Regions from separate parts of the Paenibacillus sp. NPDC055715 genome, predicted to be linked through region 1. Evidence: predicted binding sites of a transcription regulator. Region 1 holds the regulator's gene; the other holds the start of a gene.
The links. Region 1 encodes CtsR, which represses protease genes until heat stress. Its sites were predicted from a motif close to ATGGTCAATAAAGGTCAAACA; they were not measured.
Positions count from the first base shown of each region.

Region 2: clpP (ATP-dependent Clp endopeptidase proteolytic subunit ClpP) is a predicted target of CtsR. The motif match lies at 1,597-1,617, and genes of this name have one in related genera.

Region 1 is NZ_JBSHGA010000020.1:618-4,039, reverse strand. Features, by position in the region: gene ACWGOO_RS20920 (protein arginine kinase) at 1-924, opposite strand, end outside; gene ACWGOO_RS20915 (UvrB/UvrC motif-containing protein) at 955-1,479, opposite strand; gene ACWGOO_RS20910 (CtsR family transcriptional regulator) at 1,550-2,014, opposite strand; gene ACWGOO_RS20905 (GNAT family N-acetyltransferase) at 2,584-3,422, opposite strand, start outside.
Region 2 is NZ_JBSHGA010000013.1:63,464-66,885, reverse strand. Features, by position in the region: gene ACWGOO_RS18650 (PdaC/SigV domain-containing protein) at 1-798, shown strand, start outside; gene clpP (ATP-dependent Clp endopeptidase proteolytic subunit ClpP) at 888-1,484, opposite strand; tRNA gene ACWGOO_RS18640 (tRNA-Arg) at 1,696-1,770, opposite strand; gene ACWGOO_RS18635 (sugar-binding transcriptional regulator) at 2,041-3,090, shown strand; gene gap (type I glyceraldehyde-3-phosphate dehydrogenase) at 3,165-3,422, shown strand, end outside.

The DNA of each region.
Region 1 (3,422 bases):
TGGACGCTCCAAAATCCCCAAGTCCACGCCAAGACGTACATCGGACAACCGCTGTGCGGCCTCCTTAGAATTCAGTACCGCTGCATATGACAAAATACCGAATGAACGCATCACCCGATCTGTAATCCGCAGCATGGACTCATTCATCAGTCGTTCCCTGGCGGAACGTTCGTGCTCTATAATTTGCAGCACGACGCCATGCAGATTTTCGATAATTTCCGCTTCGGTCTGTCCTAGTGTAATCTGATTGGATACCTGAAACAGATTGCCGACCGCTTCGCTGCCCTCACCATAAATACCGCGAACGGTAAGACCTACCTGTGAAACAGCGGACAAAATGCGGTTAATCTGATGAGTCATGACCAATGCGGGCAGATGCATCATCACCGAAGCTCTCATCCCTGTGCCGACATTCGTCGGACAACTGGTCAGAAAGCCTCTAAGATCATCAAAAGCATAATCGACATGTGCCTCAAATGCATCATCAATAACCATAGCACGTTCCCAAGCTTCTCTAACCTGACATCCCGGATATAAGCATTGTATCCGTAGATGATCCTCTTCGTTTATCATAACACTAACCGATTCATCGTCGCTAATCAAAACAGCACCGTTACGAGATTCGTTCGCCAAATTAGGGCTAATCAAATGCTTCTCAACCAGCACCTGCTTGTCGATCTCATCCAACTCGGATATTTTCAGGGTATGAAAGGTAGCAAAGCTTCCTAAATCATCATATTGAAGGATATCCGTCAAGCGTTGAAGTGCTTCTTCCGACTGCTGGTTGGTAGCAAGCATGGGAAAAGGCAGATGTTGCAAGTTACGCGCAATTCTCACCCGGCTGCTAATGACAATCTCCGAATCCGCAGCTTCACCACACATCCAATCACTTAGCGGCTTTTCCGTAAACCGGATATTGGGCATTACGCATCCCCTCCTACTCTTCACAAAACTTTACTCTTCAGTCATTTCTTTTTCAAGCTTTCTGATTTGATCCCTAAGCTCAGCGGCTAATTCGAATTCTTCCTGTACAATATGCTGTTGCATCTCTTTTTTCAAATCGTCAATTTGCCGTTTGACCTTCAATCGGCCTCCCGTGCGAACCGGAACCTTGCCAACATGGCTCGTACCGCCGTGCACACGCTTGAACAAAGGGTCCAGACGGCTGTCAAAATATTGATAGCACAACGGGCACCCAAAACGTCCCAGCTTACTAAACTGTGCATAGGTCATGCCACACTCCTTGCATTGCAGGTTTTGCGGACCACTGTGGCCTGGAGACTGGCTCTTTGTGCTGGAGTCAAAATCCAACATCCCCGACAACAAGCTATGAATCGAAAATCCGTTAGGTGTTCCAGGGAGCATCTCCCCTTTTTCCTTCGCACACGTCTCACAAATATGAAACTCTGTCTTTTCGCCATTCACAATTTTGGTGAAATGCAAAGTTGCCGGCCGTTTATTACATTCTTGGCACAGCATAAAAGCACCTCCTTCAGCGTCAGGATTTTTACAAATCCCTACATCCAAACCGTTAATCTTGAGTCACACGCTATCTGGCCACCAGCAACGAAATCAGCATAGCCTTAAGCAGCCTTGCCCGTAGCTGGTCACGATAGGGAAGTTTCAGCAATAATGTGTCCCTTGATAAAGCGGCCTTCATTAAACTAGCTTCCCTTTTGCTTAAAAAGTGTGCTTCTTCCAGCTGATAAATTAATCCTTCCGCTGCCGATTGGCTAATTTCCTCTCCAATGCTTTGATGGAGATGCGTATGGATCGCATGCTGTGCAGGCAGTTGAATTCGCTGAATGCGAATGTAACCCCCACCACCGCGTTTACTTTCCACCACATAGCCTTTTTCCAGCGTAAAACGGGTACTGATTACATAATTAATTTGCGACGGCACGCAGGAAAAGCGATCAGCCAAATCATTGCGCTGAATTTCCACTAAACCTTTGGGACTTTCCAGCAATATGCTCTTCAAATATTGTTCAATAATATCGGAAACATTGCGCATTTCATCATCCTCCACTAACGGAAACGCAAATATTCAGTACATTTCACGCTCCACAGAGTCCGCCGTATATTGAACTTAACCGAACGGTAAAGTCACGAATCTAAGCCTGTATCGGGGCAATTCGCCCTCTTACCTCACTTAAAAACATCCCGTTTAGTTTCTAATGTGACCTTTATTCGTAATAAATCATACACCTTCCCTCATGCTCATGAGATTACAGTGAACGTTTATCTACAGATCAGGTCTGTCTTTTCATGCTGTGTTGGTGTCAATGTATCATAACGACCAAAAGCTCAGCGTATTCACACCAATCTAAAGAAGCGCAATAGGCTTCATTGACTTTGACTTTCTTTGACTATATCCACATTATAGCACAAAATATATTTTTGCCAAGAGGTCAATATCATTTTTCGCAATCTAATTATGTTTTATACAAGTATAAGAAAAACTCTTCCCTTTACGGAAAGAGTTCTGAAAAAATGCCGTTAAAATCAGCCACACCTTATGCAAGTTATTTAGGCCAGACTCCCTAAAGAATGAAGACTCAAGAACATTTAAGAGCATTACAATTAGAAAAAATCCAGCAAAAATGTTTGTTTTACCGGTATTACACGTTCTAATGCAGACACAGACTCACCTTGCCCTGTAATACGACTCCACTTATACAGATCATTAGGCCGCTGATAGCCAAGCATCAGGGTGGTCAGCGACTGGATTCCCACACTCAAGTCAGCTTCTACACCGTCCTCGGAAGAACTGCTTGAATCCACTCTGTCCAAATGTCCTTGCCCTTCCGCGTTGACCGTCAATGTCCATATTCCTTCATTCCATGGAGCATAATGATCTGTCAGATGTAAGGTCAAACGTGTTTCCTCTCCAAGTGCCTCAAAAGGATATTTCTCCACAAAAGCAGCTGCATCTACAATACGGCCCATAAAATAAGGCACTGTTTCCTGCTGAATTCGCGGATTATCTAGCAGAAATGGCAGATTGTCATCGGCCGGAATGTAAATGAATTTACCCTGGGTTATCATCGAATCATGATTTGCAAAATACGTCCACAACGCCCGCCGTGCCGTCTCATTAATATATACCAGTTCGTCGCAATTCAGCTGCTTATCTTCAATTTTGTAGAGTGCATATCCCTGAGGATCGCCTGCTTCAGAGTAATACACTGCGGTCCGGTAGTTCTTATTTAATGTCCGCTCTTGCCACCATTCCTTATCTCGTACCAGCGTACCATTATAACGCGAAGCATATGCTTGATATACTTGGTTCAGCTCAGAAATATCTTTTACATCCCGTTTGACTGTACCTTCGGTTTTAAGCTTAGCAGGGAATTTATCGATCGAAATAATATACTTTTTGTATTCAATATACGTTTCCCATCCAAATTTACGATAGAAGG
Region 2 (3,422 bases), on a different contig from region 1:
TCGGGCACTTATGTCAATATCAATGGAATCAACACGCGTAGCATGGATGCCAAGAAGATCGGCGGGAAGCTCTATATTCCGATGAGCCTGCTAAAAGATTATCTCGGAATAGATGCTCAGTGGAATGCAGATCAGAAAACTGTAACCTTAAGCAAAAGCCAGCTAAATCCGATCACGATTACTTCCCAATTCCTTGCAGTTACAAGTGACTCGAAGGTGTCTTACAAGGTCAAATACCCACAAATCAGTGGTAGTCAGTTGGAAACCGAAGCTCAGCAGGCGATTAACGGTGTGCTTAAAAAGTATGCGGAAGAGGTGCTGGCAGCAGGTAAAAAGCAAGTGGCTGAGGGAGACGCTACGGCGCAAAGACCGTATGAGTTTGGCAATGATTTTGCAATTGCCTATAACAAGGATGGTATTCTGAGTGTAATTATGCAGGATTACTCGTATACAGGTGGTGCACATGGCATGACTGCCCGTAAAGGATACACATTCTCGCTGTCCGATGGCAAACTGCTTCAATTGTCTGACGTACTGAAAGCAAATCCCAATTACAAACAATTTCTCAATAACGACCTGAAGAAAAAAATTAATGGTTCAATGGTGAATGAAGGCGGCTTTGGTAACTTCCAGGGTATTTCCGCTAATCCGAATTTCTATGTAACGAATAGCAGTGTGACGATTGTATTTGATTTATATGATTATGGGCCTTATGCGTATGGCATTCCTGAGTTCACTTATTCGTTTGCTCAATTGTTGCCTCAAGGCGGCAAGCCTTTTGCGGGGAAGAATGAATAGTAGAAATTAAAAAAAGCTGCCTACCGGATAAGATCATCCGGGGCAGCCTTTTTGGTTTACCAGCTATTCAGAGGCCATAAGTCGTTCTCTTATACACCTTCTGGAGAGGAGCTAGTTAGCACTTTATCAATAATACCGTATTCCTTGGCATCATCAGCGGACATGAAATAGTCACGATCTGTGTCTTTTTCAATGCGTTCCAGTGGTTGGCCTGTGCGATCTGCGAGAATGCGGTTCAATTTGTCGCGCATTTTCAGAATGCGGCGGGCGCGGATTTCAATATCCGTTGCTTGACCTTGTGCGCCACCCAGCGGTTGGTGAATCATAATCTCGCTGTTTGGCAAAGCAAAACGTTTGCCCTTGGCACCTGCGTTCAGCAAGAACGCACCCATAGAAGCCGCCATACCTACACAAATCGTAGACACGTCAGGTTTAATGTATTGCATCGTATCGAAAATGGCCATACCGGCTGTGATCGAACCGCCAGGGCTGTTAACATACAAGTGAATGTCTTTTTCAGGATCTTCGGCAGCCAAAAACAGCATTTGCGCAATAATAGAGTTGGCTACTACGTCATTGACGTCCGAGCCCAACAAAATAATGCGATCCTTCAACAGTCTGGAATAAATGTCATAGGCGCGTTCGCCGCGGTTACTTTGTTCTACTACCATAGGAACATAGCTCACGTCAAAAAACCTCCCTTTAATATCGTTAATGGATTTGGTGGACATGCCGATTACACGTCCCTATTTTATAAACTGTTACCGTATTAACCACATAATAAACAATTTCAAACAAAAAGTCAAAGAAAGTCAAACTAATGGTCAAAAAAAAAGAGCCCTCTGCGCTCTTCTTGGTTAAAACAGTATATAGAAGCATTTAAACATTCATTTAAAATGGCGCGCCCGCGAGGAATCGAACCTCGATCTCAGGCTCCGGAGGCCTACGTCATATCCGTTGGACCACGGGCGCACAGTGAATCAATACAATTAACAAGCTGATTTATAAGCTAAGTTGGAAACAAAGATGATTATATGATATACAGCAGTGAATTGCAAGCTTTTATTAAATGCGCATATTCAGACAAAAGGTTGAGAAATATAGTTCAGATAGACTTGCATGTGAAGTAAATATTGGGTAAGATATACGTGGGACTTAAAAAGTTTACATGGGACGTTTTAAGACCAGTTATTGATATAGTAAGTTAGAAACAGAACTTAGAAGTGTGCGGGAGTGGAAAGCATGCGAAAGATATTGGAAATACAGAAGCAGCTTCTGCCCGACCTTTTGGATGTTTTGAAAAAAAGGTACACGATCCTGCATCAGATTATGCTGTCCGATATCATTGGACGCAGAACGCTGGCGGCTTCACTGAACATGACCGAGCGCGTGTTGCGCGCCGAAACCGATCTTCTTAAAGCCCAAGGACTGATTGAGATTGAGAGTGTGGGTATGAAGGTGAGCAAAGCAGGACTGGATCTGCTGGAACAGCTTGAGCCGATTGCGAAAAACTTGTTCGGCCTGTCCCAATTGGAGGAACAGATCCGCCAAGCCTATGGTTTGAGGAAGGTGGTTGTCGTTCCAGGGGATTCGGATGCTTCTCCTTTAAAGAAGCAGGAGCTGGGCCGTGCTGGGGCAAAAGCGCTGTTGAGTGTTATGGACGACGAGGATGTGGTCGCCGTAACAGGTGGCACGACGATTGCGGACGTGGCGAACCAACTGACACTACCTGCTAATGGCCCACTTAAGGGCGGATGGTTCGTGCCGGCACGCGGGGGGTTGGGAGAAAGCATGGAAATGCAGGCCAACACAATTGCTTCCACAATGGCTCGCAAGGTCGGTTCACAATACCGTCTGCTCCATGTACCAGATTTGCTCAGCAATCATGCTTACAATTCCCTGCTTGATGATACGAATATTCAGGATATTTTGAGCCTGATTCGAGAGAGTCGGATCATCATTCACGGGATAGGTGACGCCATAACGATGGCACGAAGACGCAAGCTTGACCCCGAAACCTTTGCCCAGATCAGTAGCGAGGGCGCGGTTGCCGAATCGTTTGGCTATTATTTTAACGAAGACGGCGCCGTTGTTCACAGAATGCTAACGCTTGGACTCCGTTTGGAGGATATCGGGCGTACTGAGACGGTTCTAGGTGTAGCTGGGGGTAAAAGTAAGGCGGCCGCTATTCATGCAGTACTACGTTTCGGGCAGGAAGATATTCTTGTCACCGACGAAGGCGCTGCTACTGAAATTGTAAGCCATTATTTGAGTGGTAAAAAGGATCTATGAATTGTGTTGTCTTGACGGGCCTTCGGGTCTGTCTTGAATATATAAACTAAAAGAAATTTGGGAGGAACTCACTTATGACAGTTAAAGTTGGTATTAATGGTTTCGGACGTATTGGACGCCTTGCTTTCCGCCGGATTCAAAATGTGGAAGGCATTGAAGTAGTAGCAATCAATGACTTGACAGATTCCAAAATGCTGGCACATCTGTTGAAATATGATACAACACAAGGTACTTTTCAAGGAGAAGTAGAAGTACACGATGGCTTCTTCAAAGTTAACGGTAAAGAAGTTAAGGTTTTGGCTAACCGTAACCCTGAAGAACTGCCTTGGGGA